2 regions of the Paenibacillus sp. USHLN196 genome follow, and region 1 is predicted to be linked to the other one. Evidence: predicted binding sites of a transcription regulator. Region 1 holds the regulator's gene; the other holds the start of a gene.
The links. Region 1 encodes NrdR, which represses ribonucleotide reductase genes. Its sites were predicted from a motif close to AACACNATATATNGTGTT; they were not measured.
Positions count from the first base shown of each region.

Region 1 (3,424 bases):
AAAATCTCATCAAAGCAAAGCTCCCGCACAAATTCGGTGTACTTCGCATATACGTCGCGCCCTTTCGCCGAAGGTTTGACGTAAATGTCTTTGCGGTTGCCGCTTAAATGAAATTTTTCGAGCAGACCTTTTTCCGTCAGATTCTTCACGTTTTTGGAAAATGTACTACGGCTTACACCCAGGCGTGCGGCCATTTCCGACATGTTCTCTTCCTTGTCCTCGGCTTCAAGAATGTATTCCAGCGTCTGAATCTGTGAAGCGGAGAACATCATGTCCGTACCATAACTTCGCTGCAGCTTATAGGTGTTCGAGTACGCATTGCCGTATTTGATAATTTTCTCAATCAGTTCCCGATGGTCGCCCATCCAATCTAATTTCATGAGTAATCCCTTTCATATTCAGATTCTCTCTCTTACTCTACTGAAATCAGATCCGTTTTTCAATCCATGTGATTGCTTCTTCAATAACATCATCACGAGTCGGTTCATTAAATATCTCATGCATCAGATGAGCATAAATTTTGAGTGTTTTATCAGTTGAAGCGATATCCCCGTAAAAGTCACGAGAATCCTGTTCACTGACCAACCCGTCATTGGCCCCATGCAGAACAAGTACGGGATCTACAAACTGCTTGGCGTTCTCCTTGAGCCATGCTATGCCATTTCCCAAGCTGTTAAATAAATCTACAGAGATCTGCTTTTCAACCAGCGGATCATTCGCGTAAGCGGATACAACTGCGGGATCGCTGCATACGCCGCTGCCCAGCTCATTCGGGAAATACGTGCCTGCAGGAAGATCCATCGGCAGTTCTCCGGCCACTTTTGTATTGTAACGAGTGAGCGCTCCGGATAGTACGATGCCTTTAACCTTACCAGGATATTTCGTTCCAAAGGATGAGGTTGCAAAACCGCCCATACTATGCCCGATAACAAACAGCGGAAGATTGCTGCTCTCTTGCAATGCGTTTTCCACCACAACGTTGACATCCTCTATAATCTGGTGGAAATCACTGTAGAACGTACGCTGCCCTTCGGATCTGGCATGACCGCGATGGTCGAAGCGATACACATTAAAACCACGTTTATTTAGTTGTTCGGTCACATAATCGTAGCGCCCTGCATGCTCACATAGACCATGAACAATGACCACGGCTGCCTTCGCATCACTAACTAAATTCTTACTCGAATATAGCCGAGTACTGTCAAAGGTTTCAATTGTTGTCTCGATTTTGCTCATCATTATCCCACTCCTTCGTGATGCTCAAGAACATTCAGATAAAATCCTTTGTCTTAGGCACATATAATGTACTTTACTACAATAAAATAATATTTATTAAAAACAATATAGTTTCTTATGAAAACAATATCATCTGTACGTTCCTTTTGTCTACAATAAATTGAAGCGCTTACACAAAATCAATCATAGGTTCATTTTCTCAGAAACATATAACAAAGAACGCCATCACAATATTGTGATGGCGTTCTTGACTATGGAGCCTAGGGGGATCGAACCCCTGACCTCATCGCTGCCAGCGATGCGCTCTCCCAGCTGAGCTAAGGCCCCAGGATATGAAATTGATAAGCTTGTCCAGCTCTGCTATGTTCCACAGGCGACTTCTATATCATATAAAATCCAGCTTTCGCTGTCAATCACTTTTTCATGACGCAAAGTGATTGGAGAAGAACAACCGATTTCACTGGCACATACGGACTGGAACCCCAGACTGCTCTTCTCCCTTTACCCACTTCACTAATCCTCCAGATTGTCTTTGGACAAAAGGGATTTCAGTTCTTTCATGAACATATTGATGTCTTTGAACTGACGATACACGGAAGCGAAGCGCACATACGCCACTTCATCAACTGGAAACAGCTGCTCCATCAATAACTCACCAATCTGGCGACTCTCGACCTCAGCATCGGCTGTATTACGCAGAGACTTCTCTACTTCAGATACCATCATCTCCAGCGTCTCAACAGAGACCGGACGTTTCTCACAGGCACGAATAAGCCCGCGGAGAATCTTGTCCCGGCTGAACTCTTCCCGGCTGCCATCTTTCTTAATGACGATCAATGGTGTTTCCTCAATCATCTCAAACGTTGTAAATCTTCTGGCGCATTGCTCACATTCACGACGGCGACGAATCGATTTTGATTCATTGGCCGGCCGTGAATCAAGGACTTTGGTGCCCAGAAAAGCGCAATAAGGACATTTCAAATCAGATCACTTCCCATGTTTTACTTTTTACCACATATTGCCTGTACTGATCTTGTAATGAAAAATGCATTGCCGACACATAATACTTTTACCAACCCGCGAGGAGGTGAACAGCAATGGCACAAAGCAACGGTAACTCCAACAACCTGGTGGTAACTAGAGCTTCCGCAGCCCTCGAACAACTGAAATACGAAGTTGCTCAAGAACTCGGAATCAGCATCCCACAAGACGGATACCAAGGTAACATGACTTCTTACGAGAACGGTTCGATCGGTGGATACATCACGAAGCGTCTGGTAACAATTGCAGAACAGCAATTGGCAGGTCAATACCAATAATATCTGCATTGTAATACGCTACACAGAGGAGCATGGAGCGGCCGGTGAACAACCGGCCTGCTCTGTGCTTCCTTATATACTCAGAACGTATTATAGATCTTTACATACTGATTATAATAGTAAATGACTCTTTGTACATAGTGACGCGTCTCACCAAACGGAATATCCTTCACCGTATCGAATGAGCCATCCCATACACCATCTCTAAGCCAACTGTTCACTTTGCCCGGACCCGCGTTATAGGCAGCGATCATCACCGCTTCATTACCATCGAATTGATCAGACAGATTCCGCAGATACCATGTGCCTAACTGAATATTTCGTTCAGGCTCGTGCTTCAATTCCTCCAGCGAAGTGTCGGGAATTTTGGCTTGTTCCAGTATCCAGTTGGCCGTGTCCGGCATCAGCTGCATGAGTCCAATGGCTCCTCGTTTGGATTCCTTGCTTGTCTTGAAATTGGTCTCCACCTTGATTATGGAAGCAATCAGAAACGGATCAACCTCATAGCTCTGGGATTGGGCACGAATCTCTTCCTTATAATGAATCGGATAGAACCATGCCATCCAGTTTGTATTCAGGAATAATACCAATACAAAGGACACAAACATCAACAACAGTACACGTTTCTTGCGCAATATTTTCATAACAAACCCTTACGCTTTAGATATGAGTCAATTTGCTGCTCCGTCGCAGGCCATAAGCCGCTGTTATCAATGACAATGTCTGCAAGCTGCTTTTTGCGCTCAATATCCATCTGTACATCCATTCGAGCCTCAGCCTGTTCTGCAGTCATTCCATCCCGACTCATCAAGCGATCTCGTTGGACTAATCTTGGAACATATACAACCATAACTTCCTCGAAACCATCT
Region 1 covers NZ_JBBCYH010000004.1:373,271-376,694, reverse strand. The annotation lists gene WFI24_RS11620 (MarR family winged helix-turn-helix transcriptional regulator) at 1-380, opposite strand, end outside; gene WFI24_RS11615 (lysophospholipase) at 427-1,239, opposite strand; tRNA gene WFI24_RS11610 (tRNA-Ala) at 1,491-1,563, opposite strand; gene nrdR (transcriptional regulator NrdR) at 1,750-2,217, opposite strand; gene WFI24_RS11600 (alpha/beta-type small acid-soluble spore protein) at 2,334-2,555, shown strand; gene WFI24_RS11595 (lytic transglycosylase domain-containing protein) at 2,636-3,199, opposite strand; gene coaE (dephospho-CoA kinase) at 3,196-3,424, opposite strand, start outside.

Region 2 (3,424 bases), on a different contig from region 1:
CAGTGCGGTGTAGAATCCTGCCCGATCTGCAACGGCTCTGCTGCCTTGACAGATACCAAACCGGATGCCGAGCTTAACCAGGTTAATGGTGTTGAAGGACAGGTTCCCCTTGCCACTCTGACGATTGCGTCCAAACCGGTCAGCCAGTGTACGTGTACGGCATCCCATCGTGGCGATGATCGTATCCGGATCTTCTGGATGATAGAAGGGCAGATTGAAGGAGGCATCCACATTGACAAAGTTGGGATACATCCGCCGGGATGAACAGGTGACTGCGAGACGGAACAAGTCATAGTTCGGCTCGCCTTCAGCCTGATTGATCCCCTGTTTGCACTGGAAAATATGTTGAGGGAACACGGGAGTCTCTCCGTTACCCAGACCTCGGATCGTTGCTTCCAGCAACGAGCGTGATACCAACCGACCTTCCGCTGATGTACATAATCCATAATTCAGTGAAGTGAACGGGATCTGACCACCTGCACGACTGCTCATCGTATTCAGGTTATGAATCAGCGATTCAGCAGCTTGTCCTGTCTCCAGTTCAGTCTCTTCATAGGCGAAGGCATACGCCTGCGGGCACTGATTCTTCGCTTCGATGCTATCCAGATGAAGCTGTTCATCCCCGATCAGGACATTTTCACCGAAGAGACGTTGTCCTTTGCGGTAATGTTTGCGGAACGATCGCTGTACATAGGGAGCCAGATCCCAGTCAATCTTGTTGGCTGACACACCGCCATATTGACTGTTCTGTTGGGACTGGAAGATGATCGCAACCAAGGCCATGGCAGACATGATCGTCTGAGGTGTGCGAACCGATCCGTTACCTGTATTGAAACCTGCAGTCAGAAGACGGTCAAACGGGATAAAGATGCAGTTGGTCGTTCCGAGTGCATACTGGTCCAGATCGTGCACGTACAGATCCCCGTTCTCCACAGCTTGAGCAAGCTCTTCAGGCAGCACATGACGCAGAGCATGCCACTTGGCGGTCTCCGAACCGAGCCTGCTCATCTTGCCGCTGAAGGAGTCTCCGTTCAGATTGGCATTTTCCCTCAGCGTATCGGCGTCTTCTGCGCCAATAATTCGTCTTCCCAGGTCGGATAATAGATCGGATGCCGGTGGAGTGGCATACTCAAGCATGTTCATGTAAGGTTCCTCCTAAAATGATTTCGATATCATTCAATTTCCATATAACACTATATGTAGATTCGTCTTATCCATTTATAAACTATATGTGGTTGTTTGGGTGTGATAATGATCACATAGCTTACAGGACAAATTGCACTTTCCTTTAATTGCTGTGGATATAGGTTCCCAAAGTCTGAGCGGAAGCGTATAATTTCTAGTTATCCTGCAAGTATAATTTCCGAAGTCGGACAAGATGGACTCTAATCAATCTGAAAAGGCGTTCTTCCATAACTTTTCGTTTGTTCAACCATCCGTTTAAGACCTGTTTTTTACCGCAAATGGGCAATAAGCAGGAAGTATGATTCTCTTATACAGCTACGGTGTTAATCATATAAGTATAGATTGTGACAGCTATTCGGATTTTTAATGGCCCCTGTACGTGATTAATCATTCTGATATACAGATTTGAAAGTGCAGCTAAGACTAGAGGGGTGAATCATGGGGACGGCAGAAGGCATTACGAAAGGCTTCTATGAAGATATAAAGGAAGCGGCGGCCCATATCGTAGATGTATTAAGCGGTATATTAAAGGTCAATACCATTTTCGTTGCCACGAATGACGGGGTGACGAATTTCATTTTGGAGGCATTCAATCGTACGGAAGAGTTGATTGTTAAAGGTAGTGAACTTCCATTTGAAGATTCATACTGCAGCTTGGTATTAAAAGATAAACATGAAAACCTTACAATCCAGAATACATGTGAACATCCGATGACACGATCCATGGACGTCACGAGCGGACTTGGCAATCGTTTCTTCGTGGGTGTGCCCATCATGCGAAGATCTGGCGAAACATTCGGTACCATCTGTCTGATGGATAATCCTGATTATGTAATCAGTGAGACCGACATGAAGACACTGAAGGCGATGGCTGTATTCCTGGGCTATGTTGTGGATCTGGAGAGCACATTGCATGTTCAGGAGCGTAAATTGATTGATTCGGAACAAATGCAAGAGCAGCTCCAGGCAGAGAAAGAACGAGCTGAATCGGAGGCCATGACCAAATCACAGATGCTAAAGCTGATGAGTCATGAGATTCGCAATCCGTTGAACGGTATTCTGGGACTGACAGATCTGATGCGTACACCGGATATGCCTGAGGAGCAGTCAGAGTATGTGAATATGATCGAGACAAGCGGCAATATTCTGCTTTCCTTGCTGAACAATATGATGAATTTCAACATCAATGAGGCAGGTAAAACGGTTATACATGATGATCCATTCGATCTGGTAGGTACCATTGAGAATACCGTCTATCTCTATGCCGGGATAGCGGCTGGCAAGAACATTGAGCTGGGATTGAATCTTGAGCTGAATGTGTCGCAAGTATTCGTTGGTGATGAGATCAAGATCGGACAGCTGCTTGCACATGTCATTCAATATGCTCTCGATTCAACGCGTGAAGGCTCCGTCCTGATCACGGCAGTGGTGAACGAAGAAGACGCCGAAGAGACGGGTACACTCCTGATCAAGGTGAAGTACACAGGTCAGACGTTATCAGATAAGAAGATGCAAACCTTCAATAGCCAAGATGAGAATTTGAATATCCAAAAACTAATCGGAAGCAATCTGGGTCTGGCTGTAAGCCAGAATCTCGCGATTCTCATGCATGGCCGTATTAAGGTGAGTAATGTGAAGGAGAATGAGACGGAATTCCACATTGCCCTTCCGTTACGCAGATACTGGGAGTTACCTCAACTCGCAAGTATTCAGCAGAGGTTAAAAGGGAAAAAGGTGTTGCTTGCCAAGGACCCTGACATTCTGCAAGGTGTCTCTTCCCTGATGCGCAGATGGGAAATGGATGTGCGTATGACTTCAGGCTCGAGTGTAGCACGTGAGTGGATCAAGGAAGGCTTCAAGCCGGATGTGGCCGTTGTGGATATGGGACTTCTGGAAGGCGGCGCAGTGGATTTTGTACATGAGCTGAAGCAGCGCACGGAGAATCTGCCCGTCATTATTCTGGTTCCCTATGGCATGCATATTGACCTGCATGAAGCGGAAGCCTTTGATGCTGTTCTGACGAAGCCGGTCAGACAAGCTGATCTGTTGAATGCATTGAGTATTACGCTGCCTTAAATGAGCAGATAGATGAAGGAATATCATAATTGGCGCACCTGCTATAGGTGCGCTTTTTTGGTTCTGCTTTTGAATTTTCCATTTTCTGAGCCAAAACTCTTTTCATCCGAGCTGGTTACGCTACAATAGAATGTGAACTTCATCTTTATAACCAATAGAGGAG
Region 2 covers NZ_JBBCYH010000006.1:321,557-324,980, reverse strand. The annotation lists gene WFI24_RS17120 (anaerobic ribonucleoside triphosphate reductase) at 1-1,143, opposite strand, end outside; gene WFI24_RS17115 (ATP-binding response regulator) at 1,624-3,261, shown strand.
Region 2: the regulator NrdR is predicted to act here: its motif matches at 1,190-1,207, upstream of WFI24_RS17120 (anaerobic ribonucleoside triphosphate reductase).